4 regions of the Pseudorhizobium marinum genome follow, and region 1 is predicted to be linked to each of the others. Evidence: predicted binding sites of a transcription regulator. Region 1 holds the regulator's gene; each other region holds the start of a gene.

Region 1 (7,984 bases):
TCTGCAGGATGTCGACCGTCGGCGCCACCAGCGCGCACTGTTCCTCGGTGTGGATGTCGGTGAGGACGGGGAAGCCGAACTCCGTCTTCAGGTCGGCGAAGACTTCCATCGCCTTCTCCAAGCCGATGCCGCGCTTGCCGGAGATGGAGGTGCGGTTCGCCTTGTCGTAGGACGACTTGTAGACGAGCCCGATGCCGAGCTTGCCGCAGAGTTCCTTCAGCACGCCGGCGACCATGAAGGCATGGTCGCGGCTCTCCATCTGGCAGGGGCCGGCAATCAGGGAAAAGCGTGCCGTCTGCGAGAAGAGCACACGGCCGGCGCCCTCGCCCGCATAGACCTCAGAATTCGGGCTCACGTCCATCGCATTACTCCTCGAAGGCAAATACCACTTTCTGCCCGGTGGCCTCCGCCACGATCAGGCGGTTGTCCCGGCGCAGGAACGGCACGTCATTAGCAGCAAGGACCGCCTCTGTCACGGCGAGATCGGCGACGGCAAAGACCACCGAATGCCCGCGCAGGCCGGGTATCGCGCCCCGGTCGGACGAGGAAGCGTCGGGCGGCGTTTGATCCTCGATGACCCGCAGAATGCCGTTGCGGGTTTGGAACACGATGGAATCACCCTGGCGCATGCCCTGCGCCGCCAGCACCGTCTCCAGGAGGTGACACTCCTCCGCCGGTCGAGCCGCAGCCAGCACGATTTCCCGCAGGCCCGAGACGCCGTTGGCATGGCGCGCCAGGGCGCCGATGTCGCGGGGGAGCGCGTTGATCCGCTGGCAGGAAAACAGGAAGAAAGCCGGCGAACGCTCGTCGGCGGCAAAGGCCAGTCGAAAGCTCGCGGTAACCTCTCCACCCTCGGGCAGCGACAGCTTGCGGGAAAACTCCAGGATCTCTCCGGCAGATACGCCCTCCGAACGATAGCCGGCATCTTCCGCGACGGCATCAGCGGTTGCCAGCACGACGGCGGACAATCCGGCATCGGGCAAGATGCGGCGCACCTGCCGGTCGCGGGCGGTGAAGACATTGCCGGTGTCGGACGACCGGTCGTAGGTCGCGCGGTCGGCGACGGCGAGCGGCTCCAGATAGGCGCCGTCCTCCAGGAACACGCAGGCGTTTTCGGTCCCGAACGGATGGCGGGCATCCGGGGCGACCGTGAAGCCCAGGCGCTGGAGCGCTGCGCGCGCCTGCGGCAGCCCGGACACGGGCAGGACCAGGTGATCGATGCTGCGGATGTTCATCATGGTTCCTCTCGGGATACGGACCTCATGAGAGCGTGCTATGCCCTCTTCCGGAAGGGGCGTCTGCGCAATTCGACGGAAATTTTGACCCTTGCGGAACACATGTGGAACAGATACAGTCTGTTCCGTATTTGTTTCACACCGAAGGGGCCACGATGCTCACGCGCAAACAGCAGGAACTGCTTCTCTTCATTCACGAACGGATGAAGGAATCGGGCGTACCGCCCTCCTTCGACGAGATGAAGGATGCGTTGGACCTGGCCTCGAAGTCGGGCATCCACCGGCTGATCACGGCGCTCGAGGAGCGCGGCTTCATCCGCCGCCTGCCCAACCGGGCCCGGGCGCTGGAAGTGATCAAGCTGCCGGAGGCCTACAGCAGCAGCCTGCAACCGCGTCGCGGCTTCTCGCCGAGCGTCATCGAGGGCAGCCTCGGCAAGACGAAGCCGGTACCCGCCCCTGCGGCGCGGGCCGCCAACGACGAGGGCGGCAGCGCGACCGTTCCGGTGATGGGCCGCATCGCCGCCGGCGTGCCGATCTCGGCCATCCAGAACAATACCCACGATATTTCCGTTCCGATCGAGATGCTGGGACCAGGCGAACATTACGCGCTGGAGGTGAAGGGCGATTCGATGATCGAGGCCGGCATCCTCGACGGCGACACGGTCATCATCCGCAACGGCCAGACGGCCGGACCCGGCGACATCGTCGTTGCCCTGGTGGACGACGAGGAAGCCACGCTGAAGCGCTTCCGTCGCCGCGGCGCCTCGATCGCGCTGGAAGCCGCCAACCCGGCTTACGAAACCCGCATCCTGCCGGCGGACCGCGTCAAGGTTCAGGGCAAGCTCGTCGGCCTCATCCGCCGCTACCACTGAGCAGCATCGAGAGCGACTCGGAAAGACTTGGGTCAAAGCTGTCGCTGCGCCATTCGTAGTGGCGATGGCGGGTCCAGGGGCGGTCTATACCGCGCATCGCCGCAGTCGCCTGCCAGCGCCGCATGTCTTCGCTGCCGCTGAAGCGGATCTCCAGAGCGCCGGTCTTTCGCAGCGCCTTGCCGCTGATCAGTAGCGCACCGGAGTAGCAGTGGTCGAAGCGGGCGCGGGGTGCAACGACGACCGCCGCCAGATCACAGCCGATGCCGGTGAGCCGGCCGTCCTCCATCACCGCAACCAACGCTCCCTCGGTCGTGACGGCCAGACACCAGGCTTTCGGCATGCAATGGAAGAGCCCCCTGCTCTCCTCCGCCACCCGGGCCATCTCGCGCATCGCTGTGCGGACCTGTGCCAGCTGATCCGGATCCAGGGGCAGCCGGTCGGGAGGGTCACTGACCAAAATCGCCGCGATATCTCCGGATGGTGACACCTTCGGCGCTAGCGGCTGTTCCAGCCGCAGCGCCCGCTGCCATTGATCGAAGATGAAGTCCGGCGGGCGGGCACGGTTGGTGGCAACAGCCGGCCCGAGAAGCGCCACGAGGGCACCGTCCTCCGCCACCAGAAGATCGCCCGAGGGATGTCGCTGCGCGTGCCAGCTCAGCAGGAAGGCCAGCACCAGAAGCGGCAGGCCAACGAGCCGCAAACGCGTGCGCAGCAGCGCCAGCAGCAGGAAACCGGCCGATGCGATTGCCAGGAACCAGGGGTGCTGGCGGCCGACGGGGACGTCGCCGCCCCAGGCGGCCACGTGGTTTGCCACGGCAATCACCGCGGAAAGACCGTGGCCCATCAGCGTCAGAAAGGGAGCGTCCAGCCCGAAGGGCATCAGCAGCATGCCGACGAGACCGGCCGGCATGACGATGAAGGAGATGATCGGCATCACGGCGAGGTTTGCCGCCAGGCCGTAGCCCGCAAGGCGGTGGAAGTGCTCCATGGAGTAGATGGCCGTGGACAGTCCGCCGATCAGGGAGGTGACGAAGATGCCGACCATGAAATGCCAGCCGGTCGTGGCGACGGCCCATCGGCCCTTGAGCGGCGGAAAGAACGTCGCCTCGGCGTCGGCCGCTCGCCGGCTCCAGACCGCATAGCCGGCAACCAGCGCGACCGTTGCGGCAAAGGACATCTGGAAACTCGGCCCCAGGATTTCCGAGGGCGACATGGCGAGGATGACGAGCGCGGAGATCGCGACATTGCGCAGGCTGATCGCCATCCGGTCGAAGAAGACGGCGATCAGCATCACCGACATCATCAGATAGGCGCGTTCCGCCGAGATGGCGAAACCCGAGATCAGGTAATAGGCGGTCGCCATCAGCAGCGCGCCGAAAGCGGCGATCTTCTTGACCGGCCAGGCCTGCGCGAAGCCGGTAAACCAGCCCAGGATCGTCCTCAGCCCGACGAAGAAGATGCCGGCGGCGAGCGCCATATTGAGGCCGGAGATGGCGACGATATGGGCAAGGCCGGAAATGCGCAGCGCCTCCGTCGTCTCCTGCGAGATCGCGCGTCTCTCATCGGTGACAATGGCGGCCGCGAAGGCGCCGGCGTCACCCGGCACGGTCGCCCGGATCCGCTCGGCGATCGCGCCGCGAAGGGCAAAGATGCGCCGCTCCAGCCCGCCTGACGCTGCGCCTGCAGGACGCCGCGGCTCCGCGGAACGAAGGGGTGCGCCATAGAAGAAGCCGACGGCGCCGATGCCGTCGAAATAGGCGCTGAAGGCGAAATCATTGAGGCCCGGCAGCGCCGGACCCGAGGGCGGCGAGAGGCGCGCCCGGCCGCTGATCCATTCTCCTGCCTCGAACGGGACGTGCCGGGAGCGCGCCAGCAGCACGACCTGCTCGGGCGGGCGGCGGATCACCGGGTCGGCCGTGGCGGCGAGCCGGATGATGTAGCGCCACCGTCCCGGTCCTGCGGCCTCCCGCCGTTCTACCTCGCCCGTCACCAGGGTCGTCACGGGCGAGTCGAGAAGAAGGGTCGACCGGCGCCAGGTCTCCACCTGCGCCAGCCCGGCCCCCGCCAGAAGCAGGGCCAGCGTCAGCGGGACGAGCGGGAGGATACCCGATCGCGCCCTGGCGACGATGACGACGAGCGTGAACACCCCGAGGCACGCCAGGATGGCGACGGCGGGCGGATCGACGGGAGAGGAGAACCAGGCCATCGCGCCGATGCCGATCAGCACCGGGCAGAAGAGGAACATGTGCCCATGGGCTCTCTCCTCCTCGACCATGGCTGTGAGGCGCAGGACGAACCGGTCGCGGGCGAGATCCACACGCCAGCGCTTGCGAGTGGCTGCCCATCGGTCGACGCCATCCAGCTGCGTATCCGCCAGGTCCGTGGCGGGTGCCTGAGGAACCGGAAGCAAGCCGTTTGCCTCGCGGAGCGAGGGCGCCTCGTCCGCCTCCCACTTCTCGAGAAGCACCCTTTCCTGCGGCATCGGCGGCCCGTCCCGGCGACAGCTTCGAAGCATGCAACCGCCAGCGAAAAAATGCAACCCGCGCATGTGTCGGGCTGCCCGAAGCACTCTGGCGGACCGCATAATGACTGTTTCTTAACCCCATTCCAGCATGGGAGGCAGAAGTGATTTCGGCAGTGCACAATTAGACATCAGCAGTGCTTGGCAGCAGCCGCCGGATCATATAGCTACACGATACGCTTATTTCTTGTGGCGTTTTGGGACGCCACGCCGCCAACAGGTTGGAGGATCACATGACGGATAGAAGCGCAAATCTGGTGTTGGGTGACAAGCACGTCGATCTCACCGTCAAGTCGGGCACGCTGGGGCCGGACGTTGTCGACATCGGCAGTCTTTACAAGCAGACCGGAGCTTTCACCTACGACCCCGGCTTCACGTCGACGGCCTCCTGCGAATCGAAGATCACCTTCATCGATGGCGATGAAGGCATCCTTCTGCACCGCGGCTACCCGATCGAGCAGCTGGCCGAACACGGCGACTTCCTGGAAACCTGCTACCTGCTTCTCTACGGCGAACTGCCGACGGCAGCACAGAAGAAGGACTTCGACCATCGCGTGACGCACCACACCATGGTGCATGAGCAGATGAGCCGCTTCTTCACCGGCTTCCGCCGCGACGCCCACCCGATGGCCGTCATGTGCGGCTGCGTCGGAGCGCTCTCGGCCTTCTACCACGACTCCACAGACATCACTGATCCGCACCAGCGCATGGTCGCTTCGCTGCGCATGATCGCCAAGATGCCGACGATCGCTGCGATGGCCTACAAGTACCACATCGGCCAGCCGTTCGTGTATCCGCAGAACGATCTCGACTATGCGTCGAACTTCCTGCGCATGTGCTTTGCCGTGCCATGTGAAGAGTACAAGGTGAACCCGGTTCTGGCGCGTGCCATGGACCGGATCTTCATCCTGCACGCCGACCACGAGCAGAACGCCTCCACCTCGACGGTCCGTCTTGCCGGTTCGTCCGGCGCCAATCCGTTCGCCTGCATCGCGGCCGGCATCGCCTGCCTCTGGGGCCCTGCCCACGGCGGCGCCAACGAAGCCGCGCTCAACATGCTGTCGGAAATCGGCAGCGTCGACCGCATCCCGGAATACATCGCCCGCGCCAAGGACAAGAACGATCCGTTCCGTCTGATGGGCTTCGGCCACCGGGTCTACAAGAACTACGATCCGCGCGCCAAGATCATGCAGAAGACCACGCATGAGGTTCTGAACGAGCTCGGCCACAAGGACGATCCGCTGCTGCAGGTCGCCATGGAGCTGGAGCGCATCGCGCTGACCGACGAGTACTTCATCGAGAAGAAGCTCTACCCGAACATCGACTTCTACTCGGGCATCACGCTGAAGGCGATGGGCTTCCCGACCACCATGTTCACGGTGCTCTTCGCGCTCGCCCGGACCGTCGGCTGGATCGCCCAGTGGGCGGAAATGATCGAAGACCCGCAGCAGCGCATCGGCCGTCCGCGCCAGCTCTACACGGGCGAGGCACAGCGCGACTACCTTCCGGTTTCGAAGCGCTAAGCGACGAGCCAACTGCCAAGAAAAAAGGCCCGGTGATCAACCGGGCCTTTTTTTGTCCACCATCTCGAGAACGATGCCGGCCGCCGCCTCGCCGGGCGGCACCCCGGTCTGCAGGCGCTGCCAGGTGAGGTCGAAGCCGTCCATCATCGCGCGGCGCTGCGGCGTGTCGGACGACAGCCGCTCGGCCCAGCGGCACAGGCTGCCGGGGCGCACCATTTCATTGATGTATTCCGGGATCAGCGGGTAATCGGCAATCAGGTTCGGCAGTGCGGCGGACCAGATCTTGATGCGCTTCGACATCATCGTGATCAGCCAGTCGGCCCTGTAGGCGGAGACGACGGGGACGCCCGCCAGCGCCAGCTCGAGGATCACCGTGCCGGAGGCGGCAATCGCCGCATCGGCTTCGGCGAAGGCGGCCCATTTGTCCTCGGCCGCGACGCTGATCTCCGAAGAGATCGGCAGGGAGGCAGATATTTCGCGAACCAGTGCCTCCTGGCGCGGGACCGTCGGCAGCACGAACCGCGTCGGGCCATTGCGGTTGACAAATTCCGCGGCCGCCGCGCCGAAGATCGGCAACAGTTCGCGGATCTCGGCGGAACGCGACCCGGGGAGCAGCATGATGGTCGTCTGGTCGTCGGCTTGCTTCAGCGGCCGCTCCAAACGGGCTGCACGCACCCTGGCGATTTTCGGGTCGCTGGTGAGCCGGTGACCGACGAAGGTCGTCGGCGGCCCGCCCAGACGCTCCATCGCCGCAGGCTCGAACGGCAGCACGGCCAGGACGTGATCGATATAGGGCACCATGGCCCTGGCCCGGTATTCCTTCCAGGCCCAGACGCTTGGGCAGACATAATCGACGATCGGCAGATCCGGCAGGGCCGCCCTCACCCGCTTGGCCACCCGATGGGTGAAGTCGGGGCTGTCGATGATGACGAGCACATCCGGTCGGGCCGCGATGACGGCATCCGCGGTCTGGCGGATGCGGCGCATCAGCTGCGGCAGGCGCTGCAGGACCTGCGTCAGCCCCATGATGGAGAGTTCAGAGAAGTCGAACAGGGAGCGGAGGCCTTCGGCCTGCAGGGCGTCGCCGCCAACGCCCGTCAGTTCGACCGGACCGCCATGGGCAGCCTTCAGGGCGGCGACGAGATCGCCCCCCAACAGGTCGCCGGAGACTTCCCCCGCGACCACAGCGACCTTGAGAACAGTATCGGTCATTCCAGCCCTCCTCTCGGAAGCTTCGTATCGATGCCGCAGACGAACAGTCCCGCATCCTCGGCCGCGGCGATCACCGCCTTTTCGTCGAGCACCAGCGCACGACCGGCTTCGACGGCAATGCCGGCCAGACCGGCCCTGGCGGCATTGGTGACCGTGGACATGCCGATGGCCGGCAGATCGGCCCGGACATCCTGCTGCGGCTTGCAGAGCTTGACAAGAACGCCCCTGCGCCGCCGCGAGATCCGTCCCTCGTCGCGCAGCAGGGCAACGCGCTCGAGCATCCGGTCGGTTCCCTCTGCGCCTTCCAGCGCGACCACGCGTCCTCCGACACTGACCGCACCCTGGCCGACATCGAGTTCGCCGAGCGCCAGGGCGGCCTTGATGGCTTCCTCGACGTCACGCAGGTCATCGGCGGAGGGTGTCGCGGTGGTCAGGACGCCGGTTCGGGCCAGAAGCCCGGGAGCAATCTCGTGGGCGCCGATGACACGGCATCCCATGCCTTCGAAGAGCCGGATCACCATCTGCAGCAGGGCGTCGTCGCCCCCCGACAGCAGGGTGCGCGCGACGGCCGGCACCTTGACCAGCGTTCTGAAGGTGGGGCGGATATCACGCCAGTCGGGG
Region 2 (7,984 bases), on a different contig from region 1:
ACCACTGGCCAACGCGGTTGATCTCAACAAGACCAGCCTTCTCAAGCGTCGCGAGATGGGCGGAAACAGTCGACTGCGAGAGCCCGCAGCGCTTTTCGAACTGATTGGCACAGATACCCATATCCAGCGGGTGGGCCTGGGATGAAAAATGCGCTTCCGGCTCACGCATCCACTCGAGGAACTCTACCCGGGCGGGATGCGACAGCGCCTTGAGGACCTCGTTCTTGTTCATCGGCACAAAATCGTTCATTCCCGATATATAGATCGAGATTTATCGATTTAAAGACGCGCCCCCAATGCAGAGGCCAAAAAAATAGGGCCCGGATTTCTCCTGGCCCTGAGATGTGAAGGTTCAAAACCTCCAGAGGGGAACAGCTGGTAGCAGCAACTGCGGGTCGCGGATGCCAGCTGACAGTAATATGGGAAGTTGATCGGGACCGGACAAGACAGCGGGCGAACAACGGGCAAAAAAAAGGGCCACCGAATTGCTTCGGGGCCCTATAGGTATGAAGGTCAAAAACCTCCAGAGGGGAACAGCTGATGCGGTGGAACTGGGAGGAAAGCCACCGTGTGCATCAACTGAGTGCGATATGGTCGTTATTTGTGCAGTGAACAATGCATAAATGTGCAGGACAGCCATGCAGGCTGCGCAGGCCTGGGCGAAGTGCCTCAAAACCGATCAGAAACTCCAGTTTCTTGCCTTCGACACTACGAAATCGCGGAAGACCTTCAGCTTGGCGGCGTTCTTCATCTCGTCCGGGTAGCAGAAATAGGTGTCGAAGGAGGGGATGTCGGCGGCCAGCGGGAGCTGAATCAGTCCGGGATCGCGCCCGACGATGTAGTCGGGGAGCACCGCGATACCGATTCCCAGCAGGCAGGCACGCTTGATCGACGTCTGGCTGTTGATCTGCAGGTGCGGATTGCGGGGATTGTCGGAGGAGCGGCCGGCTGTCTCGAGCCAGTTCACGTCCAGCAGGTAGTTGGGCGCCGGCTCTCCGAAGGTGATGATCTTGTGGTCGTCCAGATCCTCGATCGTCTGCGGCTCCCCGAAGCGGCTGATGTAGGAGGGCGCGGCATAGACGTGCATGTGGACGGTGAAGAGCTTGCGCTGGATGAGGTCGGACTGCTGCGGCTGACGCAGCCGGATGGCGCAGTCGGCATGGCGCATGTTGACGTCGAGTTCCTCGTTGTCGAGCAGCAGCTGGATCGACATGTCCGGGTAGAGTTGCAGAAACTCCTGCACCTTGTCCGTCAGCCAGCCCTGGCCGAGGCCGACGGTGGTCGTGACCCGGAGCTTGCCGGAGGGCTTGTCGGTGGTCTCGGTGAGCTGCACCTTGACCGTTTCGAGCTTCAGCAGCACGTCATGGGCGGTGCGGTAGAGCAGTTCCCCCTGTTCCGTCAGGATCAGGCCGCGGGCGTGGCGGTGGAAGAGCTTGACGCCGACGTCCTGCTCCAGCGCGCTCACCTGCCGGCTGATGGCCGACTGGGACAGATGCAGCTTGTCTGCGGCATGGGTGAACGATCCCGCTTCCGCCGCCGCGTGAAAGATCCGCAATTTGTCCCAGTCGAGAGGTACACCCATGCTTCACACTATTCCGCGGCTTGAGCGACGGGCTGAATGCCAGCCAGATATCGCTCAGCCTCGAGTGCCGCCATGCAGCCGAGGCCGGCAGCCGTAATGGCCTGGCGGAAGCTGTCGTCGGTGACGTCGCCCGCGGCAAATACGCCCGGAACGCTGGTGGCGGTGGAATCGGGGGCAGTCCAGAGATAGCCGTTCGGCTTCATCTTGAGCGTGTCCTTGAAGAGTTCGGTCGCAGGCGCGTGGCCGATCGCGACGAAGACGCCGTCGATCGCCTGGTCGCTGACGATGCCGGTGCGGGTGTCGCGCAGGCGCACGCCGTTGACCGAGGGAGGCATCGGCGGCTTAGCCGGTTCGCCGACGATTTCCGCAATCTCCGTGTTCCACATCACCTTGACATTGTGGCGCTGGAAAAGGCGTTCCTGCAGGATCTTCTCCGAGCGGAAGCTGTCGCGGCGGTGAACCACCGTGACGGTCCTGGCGATGTTGGAGAGGTAGAGCGCCTCCTCGACGGCGGAATTGCCGCCGCCGACGACGATCACGTCCTTGTTGCGATAGAAGAAGCCGTCGCAGGTCGCGCAGGCGGAGACGCCGAAGCCCTGGAAGTGCTGCTCGCTCTCGATGCCGAGCCACTTGGCCTTGGCACCCGTGGCGATGATCAGGGTATCGGCACTCCAGACGGCACCGGAATCGGTGCGCACCGTGAAGGGGCGGCCGGACATGTCGACCTCGGTGACGATGTCGTTGACGATCTCGGCGCCGACATGCGTCGCCTGCTTGAGCATCTGCTCCATCAGCCAGGGCCCCTGGATGGGGTCGGCAAAGCCGGGGTAATTCTCGACATCCGTGGTGATCATCAGCTGGCCACCCTGTTCCATGCCGGCGATGAGGACGGGGCGCAACATGGCGCGCGCGGCATAGACGGCAGCGGTATATCCGGCGGGGCCAGAGCCAATGATGAGGACTTCGGTGTGACGGGCAGACATGGCCTTCCTTTCGGCAGCTGATCGCAGTGCGGGTGCGCCCACACATATAGGAAGCAGGGTCGCGATCCACCGCTTTTGTCGCAGCATTTAAGAGTGATCCATGCGTTACATCAAGGGCAGCCTTGCATTAACAACAGAACAGTTGCTGCGAGGCCGTGAATAGGCTGCCCGGTCTGCTTGCGTTCAACCCGCTTTTGGCTAATAGGTTCGGAAAATTGAAGGGGAAGACCGTGCTTCGCGCCGATCTGGACGCCATAGACATCAAAATTCTGCGGGAACTGCAGCAGGACGGGCGCATGACGAACGTCGAACTCGCAGAGCGGGTCGGCATCTCTGCGCCGCCCTGCCTGCGCCGCGTGCGCAAGCTCGAAGAAGCCGGGATCATCGAGGGCTATCATGCGCTGCTCAACGGGCCGAAGCTCGGCTTCGATCTCGTCGCCTTCTGCATGATCGGCCTGAAGCGGCAGTCCGATACGGACCTGAAATCCTTTGCGGCGCGGGCGCAGACGTGGCCGATCGTGCGGGAGGCCTGGATGGTCTCCGGCGACAGCGACTTCCTGTTGCGCTGCACGGCGGAAAATCTCAGCATCTTCCAGAATTTCGTCATCGAGGTGCTGACGGCCGACGAGCACGTCGACACGGTGCGAACCATGCTGACGATTCGGCAGGTGAAGCGGCTGGGACTGGTAGAGGTCTAGGAAGCGGTCGCCGTCTTCCGCCCACGGCCATTTCAGACCGTCGGGCGCTCGGCGAATTCCTTCAGGAGAAGGCCATGCTGATCCGTCCCCTGGGCGCGACTGCGCACGGCGGCGACCATCGCGGGATCGGCGTTGTTCATGTCCCCCTTGAGCAGAAAGACGTTGTAGACGTAGCGCAAGAACGTTTCCCTGAGAGCGGCGTCCGGCTCCCAGTCATCCAATCTGTCGAAAGCGGACAGCAGCGCGTCGTCATCTTCCGCCTGAAGCACGAGGCCATCGACGTCATAGGGCGCATTGCCGAGCGTGATGACCTTCTTCTGAAGGAAGAGGCTCTCCAGACCCACGGTCGAATTCATGACGACGACGGCATCGGCGCCCTCGATGAGGCTGCGCGTTTCGTTGTGGTTGGCGAAAAGGATCCGCTCATGCGCCTCGACCTGGTCGCGGATCGACAGCGGGAAGCTTGGATGCTCCTTGATGACGAAGGTCGTCTCGGGCCGCCGGTCAGCCAACCGCGCAATGACCTGATAGAACTGCACCATGTTCTTGATCCAGGGTGAGTGGACCAGCACCTGCATGTCGCTCGGGACCTGAAACGGCACGAAGATATAGGAGGGGGGCAGGCTGATGGCCTCCGCCTGCTTCTGCTTGGAAGCGCGCCGGACCAGCGCAGTGGGCAGTTCCGCGCCGATCCTCGTCTCCACCATCCGGTAGAATGCCGGGTCGCGGGGCAGGGTGCTGTCGTAGTTGATACCCTGGCTGTCGTACTGAAGCGTGCCGGGAAAAAAGCCGAGTTCGATCACCAGCCGCTCACGCCCCAAGGCCTGGCTGACGGCCAGTGTCAGCGCATCCGGCATCAGGAAGCCATTGAATACCAGGGCGCGTGCCTCGGGATGGTCGTCGAAATAGCAGGTGATGAGTGCGGCGGAAATGCGGGCCCGGGCGCTTGCCACCGCGCGGTAGATCGCAGCCGCCAGAGGATTGCCGTAGAGCCAGCCGATCCGGATGCGGCGGCGCAAGAGATTGTGCTCCACGAGCGGCTGCAGATCGACCGTCCTGTTCCTGCCGAAAGCCGCTGCCGCAAGCCCCAACCATCCTTTGCGCTCGACGAGTTCGCGGACAATCCTGGAGAGTTCGAGCGGAATCAGCAGGACGCCGCCATCGGAGGCCTTGCGGATGCTGGTGAAATGCTTGCTGTGCCCGATGAATTCGACTTTTTTCATTTGGCGCCCCGGCGTGCCGACAGAAGGCCAGCATAGACCTTATCCAAGGCCTCCGCCTCGCGCGCCAGTGCGAAATCTTGCGCGACATGCCTCAACCCGGCTTCGCCATGCGCTTGTGCCAGATCTGGGTCTGCCAGATAGTCCGCAATGGCGTCGCGAAGCGGCTCGTATGCTCCGGCGGGGACCACTGCGCCCGTGCTGCCGCTCACGATCTGCTCGGCATAGGCGCCGGCGTCGCTTGCAACCACAGCCGTGCGCGAGGCCATGGCCTCAAGCGGGGTAAGGCCGAAGCCTTCGTTGCGGGAGGGCGCGACGTAGAGATCCAGGCGCCGGTACCACGGCTTGATGTCGTCGACCTCGCCGAGAAAGAGGATGCGGTCGGACAGGCCGGCCGTCTCGACGGCTGCCTTCAATGCATCGCCGAACGCCTGATGCTCGGCCGTGACCCGGCCGCAGACCACCGCCGTCCAGTCGGGGTATCGCGGCAGAAGCTCGATCATGGCCTTGACGAAAAGGTCGGTTCCCTTCTGGTGGCGGACCCGCCCGAAACAGCCAACCAGATGTGTTCCGGGCAGATTTGTCTCGGAAAGACGATCCTCATCGCCGCGTGGCGGATGGAAGACGTCGAGATCGACCCCGTGACGGATCACCGTATGGGGAACTTCCAGGAAGGAGCCGGAGCGCTCGCTGGTGGCAACCACGGCATCCATGTTGCGCAGCAGCCATTTCGTATAGCTGCTGTGGCTGCGCTGGGCGGCGGAGGTGAAGAGCAGCTGCAACGGCATGCGCAGCACGGCCTTCAACAGCAGGCCGACCAGCATTTCGTTGTTGCGGCGCGCATGCCAGACCCGCCAGCGGTGCCCGGTCGGGCGCTGCCAGAGCTGCGGCAGCTGCGACCACCACATCCTTGGCAGGTCATCCGGCAGGCCTGGCCCCAGGGTCGCGATACCGCGGCCCTGTCGCACCTGTTCAGGCACCAGTTGCACGACCGTCGACGTCACGCCGGAAAGCCGCCGCTTGAAATGCGGCGCGATCACCGTGATGTCGCGGAGAGAGGCCAAGGGGCTCAGCCCTTCAGCCCCAGGTGAGGGCAAGGATCTCGTAGGCCTTGGAGCCGCCCGGCGCGTTGACCTCGATCGAGTCGCCGACTTCCTTGCCGATCATGGCGCGGGCGATCGGGGACGAGACGGAGATGCGACCGGCCTTCACGTCGGCCTCCTGGTCACCGACGATCTGGTAGACCTTCTCCTCGTCGGTGTCTTCGTCAATGAGCTTGACGGTCGCGCCGAACTTGACCTTGTCGCCGGACATCTTCGACAGGTCGATGACTTCCGCCCGTGCCGTCAGATCCTCCAGCTCGCTGATGCGGCCTTCGTTGTGGCTCTGCGCTTCCTTGGCAGCATGATATTCCGCGTTCTCGGAAAGGTCGCCATGGGCTCGCGCTTCGGCGATCGCCTCGATGATACGGGGACGCTCCTCCTGCTGGCGCCAGCGCAACTCCTCGTGCAGCTGGTTAAAGCCATTCTGCGTCATCGGTACCTTTTCGACCATTTTCTTGTCCTTCACGTTGCGAACGCGCTATTCGCGGCCACAAAAAGAAACAGGTTCCGTAGCGACACCACGGAACCATCCACACACCAAATTTTCTGGAACTATAACAGATCACTCGCGGTCATTTCCAGCGATTTCGAAGTGGAGCTTTGAAATGGGCTTTCAAGGGGGGCGGTCCGCCAAAGCGCCGGATTGACGACCGCGACAAGAACATTTAGTGAACACACTAATGAAGAAAAGTCTCAAAGAACGGTTGGCGATTCTCTCCGATGCCGCAAAGTACGACGCGTCCTGCGCGTCGAGCGGCACCGTTCGCCGCTCCTCTGTCGGGAGCGGCGGACTCGGCTCCACCGAGGGATCCGGCATTTGCCACGCCTATGCGCCGGACGGACGATGCATTTCGCTGCTGAAGATCCTGATGACGAACTTCTGCATCTACGACTGCGCCTATTGCATCAACCGCTCGTCCAGCAATGTCGAAAGGGCGCGGTTCTCGGTGGAGGAGGTGATCTGGCTGACGCTGGAGTTCTATCGCCGCAACTACATCGAAGGCCTGTTCCTGTCGTCGGGTATCATCCGCTCCTCCGACCACACGATGGAAGAGATGGTGCGGATTGCGCGCGAGCTGAGAACAACCCACAACTTCCGGGGCTATATCCACCTGAAGTCCATTCCCGAGGCCTCGCCGCATCTGATCGAGGAGGCGGGGCTTTATGCGGACCGGCTGTCGCTCAACATCGAGCTGCCGACCGATGCCGGGATTGCCCGCTATGCACCGGAAAAACAGCCCGCCGGCATCCGCCGGTCGATGGGGGCGCTGCGCCTCAAGATCGAGGAAATGGGCGACAAGACGCTGCAGACGAAGCGCACGCGCCGGTTTGCGCCGGCGGGCCAGAGCACGCAGATGATCGTCGGTGCCGATGGCGCCAATGATGCGACGATCCTCGGAACCAGCGCGCGGCTCTACGGCAGCTATGGCCTCAAGCGGGTCTACTATTCCGCCTTCAGTCCCATCCCGGATTCGTCGAAGAACCTGCCGCTGATCAGGCCGCCACTGATGCGCGAGCACCGGCTGTATCAGGCCGACTGGCTCTATCGCTTCTACGGCTTCAACGTCGGCGAGATTACCTCCACGCGGGCGGACGGGATGCTCGATCTCGACCTCGACCCGAAACTGGCCTGGGCGCTGGGTCACAGGGAGCAGTTTCCGGTCGACGTGAACCGGGCGGAGCGGGAGATGCTGCTGCGCGTGCCGGGCCTCGGCACCAAGACGGTCACATCGATCCTGTCCTCGCGGCGCTTCACGCGGCTGCGGCTGGAGGATCTGAAGCGGCTCGGCGTGTCTCTGAAGAAGGTGCAGCCCTTCATCACCGTGGACGGCTGGACACCGCATCGGCTGGTGGACCGGCCGGACCTGCGGGCCATGTTCCAGCCGAAGCCGGAACAACTGTCGCTGCTCTGATGTATACGGTGACGCTGAAGGGCAGGGGCGATCTCGGCGAGTGGCGCGACGCGGCACGGGCGTTCCTGCAGGGCGGGGTGCTGCCGGAACGGATCGTCTGGGAGGCGGCGAGCGCTGCGGAAGGACTGTTTGCCGCAGAGCCCAACCACCTGCCGCCGCCGCTGCCGCAGATCGGACCGATCTCGGTTCCTCCCGACTTCATCAAGCTCGCGGGTGCTGTCATCTGTCACTCGGATCCGGGCCGGTTTTCGCTGCTCTACCGTCTGCTGTTCCGTCTCATGTACCAGCGGCGCCTTCTCGACATGCTCGCCGATGTGGACGTGGTGGCGGCGCGGCGGATGGCGAAAACGGTGGGCCGCGATTACCACAAGATGACGGCCTTCGTGCGGTTCAAGGAGATCCCCCTGCCGCAGGACAGCGGGGGGCGGCGGAAGTTCGTCGCCTGGTTCGAGCCGGACCATTTCATCGTCGAGCGCGTCGCGCCG
Region 3 (7,984 bases), on a different contig from region 1:
CTTGTTCTCCTGAGCCCGCTGCGCATAGCCGATGACGCGGTCGAGGCCTGCCACCAGCTCGGCGCGGTCGCGCCCGAAGCAGTCGAAGGCACCCGCCGAGATCAGGCTTTCCATGACGCGACGGTTGATCTGCTTGGGGTCGATCCGCAGGCAGAAGTCCTCGATGCTGGCAAAGGGCGTCTCGCCGCGCACCTCGACGATGTGATCGACGGCCGATTCACCGACCCCCTTGATGGCCGCCAGCGCGTAGTAGATCCGGTTGTCGTCCGTCTCGAAGCGGCGGAAGGACGTCTGTACCGAAGGCGGCACCACCTTGATGCCGAGACGCCCGGCGTCCTGTCGGAAATCGTTCAGCTTGTCGCTGTTGGCCATGTCGAAGGTCATCGACGCGGCCAGGAATTCGGCCGGGTAATGCGCCTTCATGTAGGCCGTCTGGTAGGAGACGATGGCGTAGGCGGCGGCGTGCGACTTGTTGAAGCCGTAGTTGGCGAACTTCGCCAGGAGCTCGAAGATGTTCTTGGCCTGCGGCTTGGAGACGCCATTCTTGATGGCGCCATCGATGAAGCGCTCGCTCTGCTGGTCCATCTCCGCCTTGATCTTCTTGCCCATGGCGCGGCGCAGAAGATCGGCTTCGCCGAGCGAATAGCCGGACAGGACCTGGGCGATCTGCATCACCTGTTCCTGGTAGACGATGACGCCCTGCGTCTCCTTCAACAGGTAATCGATGGTCGGGTGGACCGATTCGATCTCCTCCTCGCCGTGTTTGCGGGCATTGTAGGTGGGGATGTTCTCCATCGGGCCCGGGCGGTAGAGGGCAACGAGCGCGATGATGTCCTCGATGCAGTCGGGCCGCATGCCGATCAGCGCCTTGCGCATGCCGGCCGATTCCACTTGGAAGACGCCGACCGTCTCGCCGCGCGAGAGCATCTCGTAGGTCTTCTGGTCGTCGAGCGGGATCCGGGCGAGGTCGATGTGGATATCGCGCTTGGCGACATAGTCGACGGCCGTCTTCAAGACCGTCAGCGTCTTCAGTCCAAGAAAGTCGAACTTCACCAGCCCGGCCTGCTCCACCCACTTCATGTTGAACTGGGTGACCGGCATGTCGGAGCGCGGGTCGCGGTACATCGGCACGAGCTTCGACAGCGGCCGGTCGCCGATGACGATACCGGCGGCGTGGGTCGAGGCGTGGCGGTAGAGGCCTTCGATCTTCTGGGCGATATCGAGCAGGCGGGCAACGACCGGTTCCTTGTCGGCCTCTTCCTGCAGGCGCGGCTCCTCCTCGATCGCCTTCGACAGGGGCGTCGGGTTGGCCGGGTTGTTGGGCACCAGCTTGCAGATCTTGTCGACCTGGCCGTAGGGCATTTCCAGCACACGGCCGACGTCGCGCAGCGCCGCGCGCGCCTGCAGTGACCCGAAGGTGATGATCTGCGCCACCTGCTCGCGGCCGTATTTCTGCTGCACGTAGCGGATCACCTCTTCACGGCGATCCTGGCAGAAGTCGATGTCGAAGTCGGGCATCGAGACGCGGTCTGGATTGAGGAAGCGCTCGAACAGCAGCGAGAAGCGCAGCGGGTCGACGTCGGTGATCGTCAGCGCATAGGCCACCAGCGAGCCGGCACCCGAACCGCGGCCCGGGCCGACGGGGATGCCCTGGTTCTTCGCCCACTTGATGAAGTCGGCAACGATCAGGAAGTAGCCGGGGAACTTCATCCGCTCGATGACGCTGAGCTCGAAGTCGAGGCGCTCGCGATAGTCCTTTTCGGTGAACCCGGGCGTCATGCCAAGCAAGGCGATCCGGTTCTCCAGGCCCTCGATCGACTGGCGCCGCAGCTCGGCGCCCTCTGCCCTGTCGGCTTCGTCCGGGTCGTCGCTCGCGCCCGTGAAGCGCGGCAGGATCGGCTTTCTGGTCTCAAGGATGAAGGAACAGCGTCGGGCGATCTCGACCGTGCTTTCCAAAGCCTCCGGAAGGTCGGCAAACAGCGCCGCCATCTCGGCACGGCTCTTGAGGTAGTGATCGGGGGTCAGCCGGAAGCGGCTGTCGTCGGAGACCATCGCATTGTGGGCAACGGCCATCAGGGCATCGTGGGCGTCGAAGTCGTCGCGGGCGGGGAAGAAGGCTTCGTTGGTGGCTACCAGCGGCAGGTCGTGGTCATAGGCGAGGCTGACCATCTTGTGTTCGTGGCGGCGGTCGTAGGCGCCATGCCGCTGCAGTTCGACATAGAGCCGGTCGGCAAACAATGCCTTCAGGCGAAGCAGTCTCGCCTCAGCCTGGGATGCGTTGCCGTCCTTGACGGAAAGATCGACCGGGCCGCCGCGCGCGCCGGTCAGTGCGATCAGGCCTTCCGTACCAGCCTCTTCCAGCCAGGACGCCCGCAGATGCACCGCCTGGTGGCTCTCGCCCCCGAGATAGGCGCGGCTGATGAGATCGACGAGCCGCTCATAGCCATCGGCGGTGGAGGCAAGCAGGACGATCGCCGGGAGCTTGGCAAGCTGATGGTGATTGCGGCGCTCCTCGGTCTGGTCCTCCATGTCGATGGAGACCTGGCAGCCGATGATGGGCTGCAAGCCCTCGCCGATCGCCTTCTGGGCAAACTCGAGTGCCACGAAGAGATTGTTGGTGTCGGCGATGGCGATCGCCGGCTGATTGTCGGCGACGGCCTTGGAGAGGATCTTCTTGAGCGGCAAGGCGCCTTCGAGCAGCGAGTAGGCCGAATGAACCCGCAGGTGGACGAATTGTGGCGTGTCTGCTGCGCCGCCCACCACCATGTTTTCCGCCCGTTCTGCCATTGTCTTACATCACCTCATGAATCAGGTGATTTTCCGGCTTCCGGCCGGTGAAGTCCAGTTCAGACTGCGGTCTTCAACGCCTTTCGGGCGTTGGCGCAATCACATCGCCATCATCAGCATGGAAAGGCTGGCGACGAAGGTCGCAATGGAAGCAAATGCAGCAATGTCACGAATGAGGTCAGTCATCGTCATCTCCGTTGTTCCTGTATGTTGTCATTTTGTTCTCTTTTTATTCCTGCGTCAACCCTGACGTGGAGAAAACAGAACAGGACCGCCGTCGCCGGCAGTCACGGTGAACATCAGGTTAAGGAACTGCGACTGCTAGAAGTCGACGACCTTGCCGCCTTCGATCGTGACGCGCCGGTCCATGCGGGCCGCCAGATCATGATTGTGGGTGGCGATCATCGCCGCCAGACCCGACTGCCGCACGAGCGCTTCGAGCGCATCGAAGACATAGGAAGCGGTCTTTGGGTCCAGGTTGCCGGTCGGCTCGTCGGCGAGAAGGACGCGCGGCGCATTGGCGACGGCGCGGGCAATTGCCACCCGCTGCTGCTCACCCCCGGAAAGCTCCGTGGGGCGATGATCGGCGCGGTGGCCGATGCGCATGTAGTCGAGAAGCTGAGCCGCGCGCTCCTTCGCCTCTGCCTGTCCCAGGCCGGCGATGAGCTGTGGCATCATGATGTTTTCGAGCGCCGTGAACTCCGGCAGGAGATGGTGAAACTGGTAGACGAAGCCGATGTCGCTGCGGCGGATCGCCGTTCTCTCGTCATCGGACAAGCCGTTGCAGGACCGCCCGTTCACCACGACCTCGCCGCCATCGGGATGCTCCAGCAGACCGGCCAGATGCAGCAGGGTCGACTTGCCGGTGCCGGAGGGGGCAACGAGAGCGACCGTCTCGCCGCTTCTCAGCTCGAAGTTGGCGTCCTTCAGGATCGAGAGCATCATCTCGCCCTCGCCGTAGTGCCGTTCGATGGCCGTGAGCTGCAGAACCGTTTTGCTTACCATGAAGATGGATAATCCTATTCGTAGCGGAGGGCCTGGACCGGGTCGAGCTTCGAGGCGCGCCATGCGGGGAAGATCGTCGCCAGGAACGACAGCACCAGCGCCATCACCACGACCGTGAACGTCTCGCCGAAGCTCATCTCGGCCGGAAGCTGGCTCAGGAAATAAAGCTCGGGATCGAAGAGGACCGTGCCCGAAAGCCAGGAGAAGAACTGGCGGATCGATTCGATGTTGAGGCAGACGACGACACCAAGGACCACGCCGGCAAAGGTGCCCACAGTGCCGATCGCAGCGCCCGTCATGAAGAAGATCCGCATGATGGCGCCGGAGCCGGCCCCCATCGTCCTCAGGATCGCGATATCGCTGCCCTTGTCCTTCACCAGCATGATCAGGCCGGAGATGATGTTGAGCGCCGCGACGAGCACGATCAGCGTCAGGATCATGAACATGACGTTGCGCTCCACCTGCAGTGCCGAGAAGAAGGTCTGGTTGCGCTGCCGCCAGTCGGTGACGTGGACTTGGCGTCCTGCCGCCGCCTCGACGAGGGGGCGCAGACCGTCCACATTGTCCGGATCGTCGACAAAAAGCTCGATCGACTGCACGAGGCCGTCGGCGTTGAAATAGAGCTGCGCCTCCTCGAGCGGCATGTAGATGATCGTGGCGTCGTATTCCGACATGCCGATCTCGAAGACCCCGGAGACCGGGTAGGCCTTCACGCGCGGGTTGACGCCCATCGGCGTGACATCGCCTTCAGGCGAAATCAGCGTGATGTCGTCGCCGGCGGTGATGCCGAGCGATGCAGCGAGCCGGGAGCCCACCAGCACCCCCTGCCCCGAGGCAAAGCCGACGATATCTCCCTGGCGGATGTTGCCGGCGACCTGCGGCAGCTTCTCCAGGTCCTCGGCGCGGATGCCGCGCACCAAAGCGCCGGATCCGGCGCCGGCGCGGCCGGACGCCAGCGTCTGCCCTTCCACCAGCGGAAGCGCCATCTTGACGCCGGGCACGGCCTCGAACTTGACGGCCAGGTCAGCGTAGTCGGTCAGCGGGCCGTCGATCGGCTGGACGATCATGTGACCGTTGATGCCGAGGATCCGCGAGATCAGTTCGGTGCGGAAGCCGTTCATGACAGCCATGACGATGATCAGGGTCGCGACGCCCAGCATGATGCCGATGAACGAAAATCCGGCGATGACGGAAATGAAGGCTTCCTTGCGCCGGGACCTCAGGTAGCGCCATGCCACCATCCGCTCGAAGGCGGAAAATGGTGCGGCAGAGGGACCAAGGTCCATCTTTTCCGTCTGACGATCCGCTGCGCTTGCCATTGTCTTTCCTCAACCTGTTCTAACCGACCGCCCGAAGCTGCCGGCTCAGCCGGTGAGCTTGTTCATGGCGGCCTCGAGCGTCATGACCTCGCGTGCGCCGGTCTTGCGATCCTTGACCTCGACCTCGCCGCTGGCGGCGGAGCGCGGTCCGACGATGACCTGCACCGGCACGCCGATGAGATCTGCCGTGGCGAACTTCGTGCCTGCGCGGTCGTCCGTGTCGTCGTACAGCACGTCCGTGCCGGCCTTGCCCAGTCCCTCGTAAAGCTGGCCACACACGCTGTCGCAGGCGGCGTCACCCGGCTTCATGTTGATCAGCACGACATCGAAGGGCGCAACCGAAGCCGGCCAGATGATTCCGTTCTCGTCATGCGAGGCTTCGATGATGGCGGGAACAAGGCGTGTCGGGCCGATGCCGTAGGATCCCATGTGGACAAGGTGTTCCTTGCCGTCCGGCCCCTGCACCTTGGCACCCATGGGCTCGGAGTATTTCGTGCCGAAGTAGAAGATGTGGCCGACTTCGATACCGCGTGCGGAGAGGCGGTCGCCTTGCGGAATCGCATCGAAGGCTGCCTCGTCGTGCATCTCCGATGTGGCGGCATAGACCGAGGTCCATTTGTCGAAGATCGCCTGCAGGCCGGCGACGTCGTCGAAATCCGTGTCGACGGAGGGAATGTCGAATTCGGTAAAGCTCTTGTGCGAGAACACTTCCGACTCGCCCGTGTCGGCGAGGATGATGAATTCGTGGCTGTGGTTGCCACCGATCGGGCCGGTGTCGGCGCGCATCGGGATCGCCCGCACGCCCAGCCGCGCGAAGGTGCGCAGATAGGCCACGAACATCTTGTTGTAGGAATGGATGGCGCCTTCCTTTGTCAGGTCGAAGGAATAGGCATCCTTCATCAGGAACTCGCGCGAGCGCATGGTGCCGAAGCGGGGGCGGATCTCGTCGCGGAACTTCAGCTGGATGTGGTAGAGATTGAGCGGAAGGTTCTTGTAGGACTTCACGTAGGAGCGGAAGATGTCGGTGACCATCTCCTCGTTGGTAGGCCCGTACAGCATCGGCCGGTCCTGGCGGTCGGCGATGCGCAGCATCTCCTTGCCGTAGGCCTCGTAGCGTCCGCTCTCCTGCCAGAGTTCGGCGGACTGCAGCGTCGGCATCAGCAGCTCGATGGCGCCGGCGCGGTTCTGCTCCTCGCGCACGATCGCATTGACCTTGTCGAGCACCCGCTTGCCGAGCGGCAGCCACGAGTAGATCCCCTGGCTCTGCTGGCGGATCATCCCGGCCCGCAGCATCAGGCGATGGGAGACGATTTCGGCTTCCTTCGGGTTCTCCTTCAGGATGGGCAGGAAGTAGCGGGACAGACGCATGGATTTTTCCGGATTTTCGAGAATTCTCTGGCGGGAATCGGCCGTTTTCAAGCTGGCATTGGCAGCAGCGTCATAGCCGTTTCGGAGAAGGATGGAAACCCGCCTCGGGAAGGCGCACATCGTCCCGCGGCCGCCGGGGCGGCACCCAGATCAGACGAACAAGGCGAAATTTGTGACAGGCCTGCGACATTTTTGTCAACCGCAAAATTATCGCGGGAGTGTAACAAAAATACAAAAAACCAAGTGACAGGGCTTAATCTTTAGGCTAGGTTTAGCCCATAAAAGAGGCAAGGAGATCAAATCCTTGCTGATCGCGGTCAAGTCTTGGGAGGATCAGATCTTAGGCGCGCTCGTCGCAGCCCCGGCAACGGTTAAGGATCACGCGAAACTGGAACAAGGCCTCACGGCCTTGTTTTTTTTTGGCTTAGCGGCGCCCCGCTCCCTGGCAATCAGCGAAACTCGGGAACGATCCGCGGCAGGCTTGCAAGGCTGATGCCAAAATAGCTGGAGACGGCAAACCAGACCCCGTAAATGACAGCCGATACGAGCGTGGTGAGGATCAGGACCCGGCCCATGCGCATGCGCGCCGGCGCGCTGCCGACCGTTCCCAGCGTCACGTCACCCTCGTCGTCCTGGGACCGCATGCCAAGCGGCAGCACGGCAAAGAGCGTGATCCACCAGATGATGAAATAAACCGCGAAGATGGGTAGGAACGACATTCTGAACTTCCTGCTGGGCTTGCAGCGCTTATAGCGACATCCGTCGCTGCGTACAAACCCGGCCATAGAGGCGGACTGTCACACCTCCTCCAGCTCCACCAGCGTGCCGGCCATGTCCTTGGGGTGCAGGAAGAGCACCGGTTTCCCATGGGCGCCGGTTTTCGGGGTGCCGTCACCCAGGATCCTCATTCCGGCCAGCTGCAGCTGATCGCGTGCTGCAAGGATGTCGGCCACCTCGTAGCAGATGTGGTGCATGCCGCCGGAGGGGTTCTTCTCCAGGAAAGCCGCAAGCGGAGACCCCTCCCCCAGCGGCTCCAGGAGCTCCACCTTGGTGTTTTCCAGCTCGACGAAAACCACCGTCACGCCGTGCTCCGGCAGAGCCTGCGGCTGGGAGACCCGCGCATTCAGAAGGTCGCGATAGGTTGCCGTCGCCTGTGCCAGATCCGGCACGGCGATGGCGATATGGTTGACGCGTCCCAGCATGCGCGGCCCTCCGCTAGACCTTGTTGAGGAAGACGGTGACGATCGGCTTCTTGCCCCAGGCCTCATTGGCTGCCGAGCGCACAGCCCGGCGAACCGCCTCCCGCAGCATCCCCAGATCCTTGCGGCGTGCGCGGGGAATGCTCTCGACGGCGTTCAGCACGGCGTCATAGAGCGTGTCCTCCATCTCCTCGCCCTCGTGATCGAGCTCCGGCAGGCCGATGGCCGAGATGTCGGGATCGCCCAGGAAGTCGAAGCGGCTGTCGAGCAGCACGCCAACGGAAACATGGCCGACATAGGAGAGCT
Region 4 (7,984 bases), on a different contig from region 1:
GTGCCGAAGGTCTCGGTCAACGTCTCCTCCCGCCGCCTGCACGACCAATCCCTTGTGGAGGTCCTGACCAACCTCGATATTCCGCCGAACCAGATCTCGTTCGAACTGGTGGAATCGATTTTCCTCGACGAGCACGAGGATATTGCGGCGACCAACCTCGAACAGATCAAGGCGCTCGGCATCGACATCGAGATCGACGACTTCGGCACCGGCCACACCTCCATCGTCAGCCTGCTGAAGCTGAAGCCGAAGCGGCTGAAGATCGATCGCCAGCTGGTGATGCCGATCCTGCATTCGCCGCAGGAGCGGGCGCTGGTCCGCTCCATCATCGAGATTGCCCGGTCGCTCGGCGTCGAGACCGTCGCGGAAGGCGTCGAGACGATGCAGCACGCAGCGCTGCTGCGCGAACTGGGATGCGATCTGCTGCAGGGCTACGCCTTTGCCCGGCCGCTTCCCTTCAACGACTTCACGACGATGGCGCTGGCGAACTGGACGAGGGTGGCGGCCTGACGGCTTGAAGAAGGGCTTGTCGCCTGCCGCCGTTGCCCTTAAGAAACCCGCGTCGGGGTACGGCACCAGCCACCCCTCCACGATTGGTCCGTCATGTCTCACAACACCTTTGGCCATCTTTTCCGCGTCACCACCTGGGGTGAAAGCCACGGGCCGTCGCTCGGCTGCGTCGTCGACGGCTGCCCTCCCGGCATCCGACTGACGCTTTCCGAGATCCAGAGCTGGATGGACAAGCGCAAGCCCGGCCAGTCGCGCTTCGTGACGCAACGGCGCGAGGACGACGTGGTGAAGATCCTGTCCGGCGTGATGCTGGACGAGGACGGCGAGACCTTGATCACCACGGGAACGCCAATCTCTATGCTGATCGAAAACACCGACCAGCGCTCCAAGGATTATGGCGACATCGCCCGTCGCTACCGGCCGGGCCATGCGGACTTCACCTACGACCTGAAATACGGCATCCGCGACTATCGCGGCGGCGGTCGTTCATCGGCGCGCGAGACGGCAGCCCGCGTGGCCGCCGGCGCAGTCGCCCGCAAGGTGCTGCCGGACCTCGTGGTGCGCGGCGCGCTGGTGCAGATCGGCAAGCACAAGATCAACCGCGCCAACTGGGATTGGGACCAGGTCAACGAAAACCCGTTCTTTGCACCCGATCCGCAGATCGTGCCGGTCTGGGAGGACTATCTCGATACCATCCGCAAGTCCGGATCGTCGATCGGCGCCGTCATCGAGGTGGTCGCGGAAAACGTTCCCGCGGGCCTCGGCGCGCCGGTCTACGGCAAGCTCGACCAGGACATCGCGTCGCTCCTGATGTCCATCAACGCCGTCAAGGGCGTCGAGATCGGCGAAGGCTTTGCGTCCGCCGAGCTCTCCGGCGAGGAGAATGCCGACGAGATGCGCATGGGCAACGACGGCGTGCCGCTGTTTCTCTCCAACCATGCCGGCGGCATCCTCGGCGGCATCTCCACCGGCCAGCCGATCGTCGCGCGCTTTGCGATCAAGCCGACCTCGTCGATCCTGACCGAACGGCAGTCGATCGATGCCGATGGCAACAATGTCGAGGTGCGCACCAAGGGCCGTCACGACCCCTGCGTCGGCATCCGCGCCGTGCCGATCGGCGAGGCCATGGTGGCCTGCGCCATCGTCGACCATTACCTCCGGGACCGGGGCCAGACCGGCCGGCTGCGATAAGGAAATTCCGCATGGCCTATGACCAGAAGCGCATCGTCGATGCCATCCGCGCCTTCGAAGCCGGCGAGATCGTCGTCGTGACCGATGACGACGACCGCGAGAACGAGGGCGACCTGATCGTTGCGGCCGTCCACTGCACGGCCGAGAAGATGGCCTTCATCGTCCGCCACACCTCGGGGATCGTCTGCGCGCCGATGCCGCGGGAAGAGGCCAAGCGGCTGAACCTCAACGCCATGGTGGCCGAAAACGACAGCGCCCATACGACCGCCTTTACCGTCACCGTCGACTTCAAGCACGGCACGACGACCGGCATTTCCGCCGACGACCGGACGCTCACCGTCCGCAATCTTGCCAACCCCAATGCCGGCCCCGCCGACTTCGTGCGTCCGGGCCACATCTTTCCGCTGATCGCCCGCGAGGGTGGCGTCTTGATGCGGTCGGGCCATACGGAAGCGGCCGTCGACCTCTGCAAGCTCGCCGGCCTGCCGCCGGTCGGCGTCATCTGCGAACTCGTCAACGACAACGGTTCGGTCATGCGCGGCGCGCAGGTGGCAGCTTTCGCCGAGAAGAACGGGCTGAAGCAGGTCTCCGTCGCCGACCTGATCGCCTACCGGCAGCGCAAGGAGACGCTGATCGAACTGCAGTCGAAGTTCGAGGTCGAGACTCCCTACGGCAAGGCCAAGGGCCATGCCTATTCCCTGCCCTGGGATCCGATGCAGCATGTGGCCGTGATCTTCGGCGACATCCGCGACGGCGTCGACATTCCCGTCCGGCTGCACCTGGAGAACGTCGCGGACGACGTCTTCGGGGTTCGCCGGTCGCTCGACACCTACATGCAGAAGATTGCCGAAGAAGGCCGCGGCCTGATCATCTACCTGCGCGAGGGTTCCGTCGGCGTCGGCCAGAAGGATCACGGACGCCGGCACCGGCATGACGAGGAAGTGCACGAGCAGGCGAAGGAACGCGACAACGAGTGGCTGGAAATCGGCCTCGGCGCACAGATCCTGAAGGATCTCGGCATCAGCTCGATCAAGCTCCTGACCCGCAGCGAACGCCACTACGTGGGCCTCGAGGGCTTCGGGATCCGGATCGCGGAAACGGTCATCTGCTGAGAAAACCCTAGCCGGCGATCGGTCCATCGACGGCCGGTGCCGGCTCGCCACTCCAGGTCAGCCGGTAGACATCGCCCTGCCGCACCGATTGCACCGCCGCCGGCCGCAGCACGGCAAAGCAGGTGCCGCCGGCATGACGGACGGACGGGTAGAGAATGCCGTTCAGACCCTGGGCACGGGCCCGGTCGGCCAGCAGGTTGCCCACCGGGTATCCGGTCTGGATGTCCGGGGCCAGCGCCGCGTGATCCGGACGCGCCTCCAGATCGAGGAACTCCCCCGACAGGCTGCAGAACATCTCCGCATATTCGACCACGGCTTCGAATTCGCCGGTCCGGGCCAGAAATTCGGTCATGTGGAAGGTGATCTCGGCAAGGCAGGTCTCGACCGCAAGCGCCGCGTACCAGGCGCCACGGTTTTCTCCGTTGAAGCGGCCCGGCTCGCGCGGTTTGGCGTAGGCAAAGCTTGCGTTGATGAAATGCGCATGCGGCACATCGTAGACCAGTTCCTGCGCGGAAAGGCCGGAGATTCCGGTCGTCTGCGCCATGGTCCGGCTGCTTGTCGCACCCTCGATCTCGGCCAGTTGCGCCAGTTCGTCCTCGTCATCGACGAGGGGCGCCAGGACCGGCTGCCGCAGCCGCGCCGTCGAGACCAGCCGCACCGTCTTCGGATAGGCGACGGTGGCGACCGGAATGCCATCGATGTCCACCTACAATCCCCCGCGCACCGCATCGACATAGCGGCGGACATCGAGCATCAGCGGGATGCCGCCATCCATCATGGCGGCAACCGGGCTGCGGCCCTGGAAGATCGGGCCGGAATTGGGCAGGAGCAGCCAGCGGTCGGCCATGGCATCGGCAAACAACAGATGCAGGCCCTTGTAGATTCCGGTGAGGATCGAGATGCGGGTCATCTGGTCCTGGGTCAGCGAGCGTGCCCGGCCCTCTGGTTTCAGGCGCTCCCAGGTGCTGACGGAGACGCCGAGGAGGGCTGCGGCCTGGGCTGCGGTGAGGCCCCATTGCTCCACCAGGCGGCGATAGGCCTTGAGGGCGGTGGCTGCGAGGCGGTCGCGGTCAGCCTCGGCTGCAAATCCCTGACGTCCTGGCGCGGACGCTCTGGTCACAAGTTCCACCGGTTGAACCATGGATGTTATCTCCGTCATCTGACGGATCCTATATATGTCATTTGAGGGAAATCTTCCAGTCTCGGCAGGCATGCGCTGCTATCCGCGCCATCCGTCCAGAAAATTGAGCCGCTCGACGCCGGCGAATTTCGCCACGCGCGTAAGCTCGGCTTCGAGCTTCTCCAGCCGGCCACTGGAGGCGCGCACGCCCGGCTCCAGCCAGAGCCGGCGGATGTCGAGGCTGCCGGCCTTGCGGTCGGCCTTCATGTCGATGCGGCCGATCATGCGGTCGCCCTCGATCAGCGGGAAGACGTAGTAGCCGTATTGCCGTTTCGGCTCGGGCACGAAGATCTCGATGCGGTAGCTGAAATCAAACAGCCGTTCGGCGCGGTTGCGGTCGCGCAGCAGCGGGTCGAAGGGGCTCAGCACCCGCACCCGTGCCGGTGGTTCGGGAATGTCTCCGAGATGCGTGGGGAAGCCCTCGAAGGCAAACGTCGTGCGGGGGCGGCCGCCTTTGGCGTTCTCGACAGTGACCTCCGTCAACTCCTCGCGATGGCTGTCGACCCAGTCCCTTGCCTCCTGCGGGGTGACGAGATCCCAGAAGGCTGCAATTTCGCCGTGGGTGGCAAAGCCCAGCCGCTGGAGGGCGCTGCGGCAGGCCCAGTCGACGAACTCCGCGTGGTCGACCTCCGGCGCGTAGTGATGGGCCGGCAGCACGCGTTCGGTCAGGTCGTAGATCTTCTGGAAGTTGACGCGGCCGGCGATCGCCAGCTTTCCCGTGTGCCAGTAGTATTCGAGTGCCGTCTTGTTCGGGTGCCAGTTCCACCAGCCGCCGGACCTGTGCTCCTCGGCCTTCATCTCGCGTGACATGATCGGGCCGGCGTCAACGATCCGCTGATATGTTTCCTCGAATGCGCTGTCGAAATCCTCCCCCTGCCATTTGCGCCAGCGTTCGCCGATGACGGCCTCGCGGCGGCGGAAGCGGTGCTTCCAGTAGCGGAAAAAGGCGGCGGGAATGATCGACGCGTCGTGCGTCCAGTGCTCGAAGAGTTCGCCGTCCTTCTCCAGCAGTTGTTGCAGGTGTTCGCGGCGGTAGGTCTGGCTGCGGGAAAACAGGATCATCTGATGGGCGCGGTCGACGGTCGCGATGCTGTCGATCTGCACGAAGCCGAGCTTGTCGATCAGGGCCAGCAGTCCTGCCTTGTCGAGGCTGCGAGAGGGCGGCAGGGAAAGGCCCTGCCGTTCCAGAAAGATTTTTCGCGCCTGCTCGTTGCTCAGAAGAATCGCCATGCGCTGGAGAGTAGGCCGAAGGCGTGGCGGCTGCAATGTTCACGGTCTGTTTTGCGTTCCCCTCCCCGTCCATCCGGTCTATAGCAGCCGTCGACACATGAGGGTTGGACGTGGACATCCGTTTCGAACAGGCCGGCGCGCGCTTTGAAGGGCGCCTTGCGGTGGAACCGCTGACGATTTCGCTGACGGAACGGCGGATCGGCATCATCGGGCTGAACGGCTCCGGCAAGACGACGTTTGCCCGGATGATCAACGGGCTGGTGACCCCGAGCATGGGCCGCGTCACCGTCAACGGCGTCGATACCGTCGATGATCCCGAGGCGGTGCGCAGCCAGGTGGGCTTCATTTTCCAGAACCCGCAGAACCAGATCATCCTGCCGATCCTGCGCGAGGACATTGCGCTGGGCCTGAAGAGCCGGCGGCTGCCAGAGGCGGCGGTGGAGGCTGCCGTTCAAGGCATCCTCGGCCGGTTCGACATCGGGCATCTGGCGGGACGGCGTGCCCACGAGCTTTCGGGCGGGGAGCTGCAGCTGGCGGCACTCGCCTCGGTGCTGGTGACGGAACCGCAGATCGTGATCCTCGACGAGCCGACCAACCAGCTCGACCTGAAGAACCGGGCACTCGTCGAGGCGACGCTCAACGGGCTCGACGAGAGCGTGCTCGTTATCAGTCACGACCTCGCGCTGATTGCCGATTTCGATCGCGTGCTCCTGTTTCATGAAGGACGCCTCCTCACGGACGGGCTGCCTTCGGAGGTGATCGCGCGCTACCGGGAGGTCGCGACGCTATGAATTCGCTCTATGTCGAGGGCGACAGCTTTCTCCACCGGCTGCCGCCGGGCCTGAAGCTGCTGCTGCTGCTGGCGGTGAGCCTTGCCCTCTTCCTCACCCGCTCGCCGCTCTTCCTCGGCTGCGCTGGGGCTGCCGGCGTGCTTCTCTACGCGTCGCTCGGCATCGGCTGGCGGCAGAGCTGGATACGTCTGCGGCCGATCCTGCTGACGATCGCGATCGTGGCGCTGGCGACACTGCTGCTGGAATCGGTGGAAGACGGGATCGTCGCGCTGTTGCGCCTGACGACGCTGATGCTGGTGGCGGCGGCCGTGACTGCGACGACGCCCGTCGGCGCCTTCATCGATGCCGTGACCCGTGCAGCCCTGCCACTGGAAAAGCTGGGACTGGTCAGGGCCTCGGATATCGGGCTTGCGGTTGGCCTGGTGATCCGCTTCGTCCCGGAGGTCATTTCCCGCTATCAGGCGCTTCGCACGGCCCATCAGGCCCGTGGCCTGAAGGTGCGGCCAACGACGATGATCGTGCCGCTGATCATCCAGACGCTGAAGTCCGCCGACGAAATCGCTGCGGCGATTGACGCGCGCGGCATACGCGGGCAAAAACGCCCGCACAAAATCTAGGAGCATACCCATGTCGACACGCGACCTCGTCCTTGCCGCCCTCTTTGCCGCCATCATCGTGGCCCTCGGGCTTCTGCCGCCGATCATGCTCGGCTTCATCCCGGTGCCGATCACGGCACAGTCGATGGGCGTGATGCTGGCGGGCGTCATCCTCGGCGCGCGGCGCGGCACGGTTGCGGTTCTCCTCGTCCTGCTGCTGGCGGCGATCGGCCTGCCGGTGCTGTCGGGCGGCCGTGGTGGTCTCGCCGTCTTCGCGGCGCCGACGACCGGCTATCTGATCGGCTGGGTGTTTGCCGCCTTCGTCACCGGCGCGCTGGCCGAGCGCCTGGTCCGTCCGGCGCAGGGTGCCCTTGCGCAGAGCCTCGGCTTTTTTGCCGCCGCCGTCGCCGGCGGCGTGGTGGTGCTTTACGCCTTCGGCATCACCTATCTGGCGGTCGTCACCGGCATCGACTTCGGCAAGGCCTTCCTCGGCTCGATGGCCTTCATCCCCGGCGACCTGATCAAGGCTGCTGTCGCAGCACTCGCTGCCCGCGCCGTCATGGCCGGCTACCCGCTCCTGCCGGCCAGGGCCTGATCACCGCACCGGCTCGATCTCGATCTCGGTTCCGGCATACCAGTCGGCGACGGCGCGGATTTCCGCGTCCGTCAGCCCGGCGGCAATCTCCGACATCACCGGATGCTGGCGTTTGCCACCGCGGAAGGCCTTGAGTTGGGTGGCGATGTAGATCGCGTTCTCGCCGGCGAGATGGGGCGCGTCTTCGATGACCGCCAGGCCGTCGGCACCGTGACAGGAGACGCAGGCTTCCGGCGCCGCCTCTCCGGCAGGGCCGGGCGGCGGTCGGGCCGTCACCGTCTGCGCCGCATACCACGCGGAGAGATCGGCGATCTCCTGGTCATCGAGCCCCTTGGCCACCACCGACATCATCTCGTGCGTCCGCGACCCGTCGCGAAAGGCGGTGAGCTGGTGGCTCAGATAGGCCGCGCTCTCGCCGCCGATATGCGGTGCGATGGGGATGCGAGCTTTTCCCTCCAGTCCATGGCAGGTGCGGCACATTCCGGCCTTGCCGCGACCGGCCGCGGGATCCCCCACCACGGCCTGCGCCAGGGCAGTGGACGACAGGATGCCCTGGGCGAGGAAAACCCCGCCCAGGGCAAAGAGCCAGCGGCCGCGCATCAGCTGCCCTCGTACCAGATGCGGTAGATGGCGCCGGCCAGGTCGTCGGAGACAAGCAGCGAGCCGTCGCGCAGCTGCGCCACGTCTGCCGGGCGGCCCAGGTATTCCCCGTTCTCGTCGATCCAGCCATGGGCGAAGGGCTCGCTGGTGGTCTTGCCCTCCTCGTCGATGAAGGTCAC

Evidence for each region. Region 1 encodes LexA, which represses DNA repair genes until DNA is damaged. Its sites were predicted from a motif close to TGTTCNNNNTGTGTTCNG; they were not measured.
Region 2: the regulator LexA is predicted to act here: its motif matches at 6,244-6,261, upstream of EO99_RS0111285 (putative DNA modification/repair radical SAM protein).
Region 3: the regulator LexA is predicted to act here: its motif matches at 3,007-3,024, upstream of dnaE (DNA polymerase III subunit alpha).
Region 4: the regulator LexA is predicted to act here: its motif matches at 5,260-5,277, upstream of EO99_RS0102870 (energy-coupling factor ABC transporter ATP-binding protein).

Annotation. Positions count from the first base shown of each region.
Region 1 covers NZ_JMQK01000026.1:34,149-42,132, forward strand. Annotated here, with positions in the region: gene kdsA (3-deoxy-8-phosphooctulonate synthase) at 1-361, opposite strand, end outside; gene EO99_RS0122335 (VOC family protein) at 366-1,235, opposite strand; gene lexA (transcriptional repressor LexA) at 1,391-2,107, shown strand; gene EO99_RS0122345 (ComEC/Rec2 family competence protein) at 2,088-4,589, opposite strand; gene gltA (citrate synthase) at 4,862-6,151, shown strand; gene lpxB (lipid-A-disaccharide synthase) at 6,188-7,363, opposite strand; gene EO99_RS0122360 (LpxI family protein) at 7,360-7,984, opposite strand, start outside.
Region 2 covers NZ_JMQK01000008.1:68,994-76,977, forward strand. Annotated here, with positions in the region: gene EO99_RS0111250 (ArsR/SmtB family transcription factor) at 1-232, opposite strand, end outside; gene EO99_RS0111255 (LysR family transcriptional regulator VtlR) at 680-1,582, opposite strand; gene trxB (thioredoxin-disulfide reductase) at 1,591-2,565, opposite strand; gene EO99_RS0111265 (Lrp/AsnC family transcriptional regulator) at 2,796-3,263, shown strand; gene EO99_RS0111270 (capsular polysaccharide export protein, LipB/KpsS family) at 3,296-4,486, opposite strand; gene EO99_RS0111275 (glycosyltransferase family 4 protein) at 4,483-5,547, opposite strand; gene greA (transcription elongation factor GreA) at 5,561-6,037, opposite strand; gene EO99_RS0111285 (putative DNA modification/repair radical SAM protein) at 6,267-7,499, shown strand; gene EO99_RS0111290 (UdgX family uracil-DNA binding protein) at 7,499-7,984, shown strand, end outside.
Region 3 covers NZ_JMQK01000007.1:18,267-26,250, reverse strand. Annotated here, with positions in the region: gene dnaE (DNA polymerase III subunit alpha) at 1-2,787, opposite strand, end outside; gene EO99_RS0110590 (ABC transporter ATP-binding protein) at 3,109-3,792, opposite strand; gene EO99_RS0110585 (lipoprotein-releasing ABC transporter permease subunit) at 3,807-5,111, opposite strand; gene proS (proline--tRNA ligase) at 5,157-6,479, opposite strand; gene EO99_RS0110575 (DUF1467 family protein) at 6,929-7,198, opposite strand; gene mce (methylmalonyl-CoA epimerase) at 7,277-7,681, opposite strand; gene EO99_RS0110565 (ribonuclease J) at 7,695-7,984, opposite strand, start outside.
Region 4 covers NZ_JMQK01000002.1:140,020-148,003, forward strand. Annotated here, with positions in the region: gene EO99_RS0102840 (bifunctional diguanylate cyclase/phosphodiesterase) at 1-510, shown strand, start outside; gene aroC (chorismate synthase) at 604-1,701, shown strand; gene ribB (3,4-dihydroxy-2-butanone-4-phosphate synthase) at 1,713-2,813, shown strand; gene EO99_RS0102855 (RES family NAD+ phosphorylase) at 2,821-3,519, opposite strand; gene EO99_RS0102860 (antitoxin Xre-like helix-turn-helix domain-containing protein) at 3,520-3,972, opposite strand; gene EO99_RS0102865 (winged helix-turn-helix domain-containing protein) at 4,033-5,223, opposite strand; gene EO99_RS0102870 (energy-coupling factor ABC transporter ATP-binding protein) at 5,334-6,014, shown strand; gene EO99_RS0102875 (energy-coupling factor transporter transmembrane component T family protein) at 6,011-6,631, shown strand; gene EO99_RS0102880 (biotin transporter BioY) at 6,642-7,205, shown strand; gene EO99_RS0102885 (c-type cytochrome) at 7,206-7,805, opposite strand; gene EO99_RS0102890 (PQQ-dependent sugar dehydrogenase) at 7,805-7,984, opposite strand, start outside.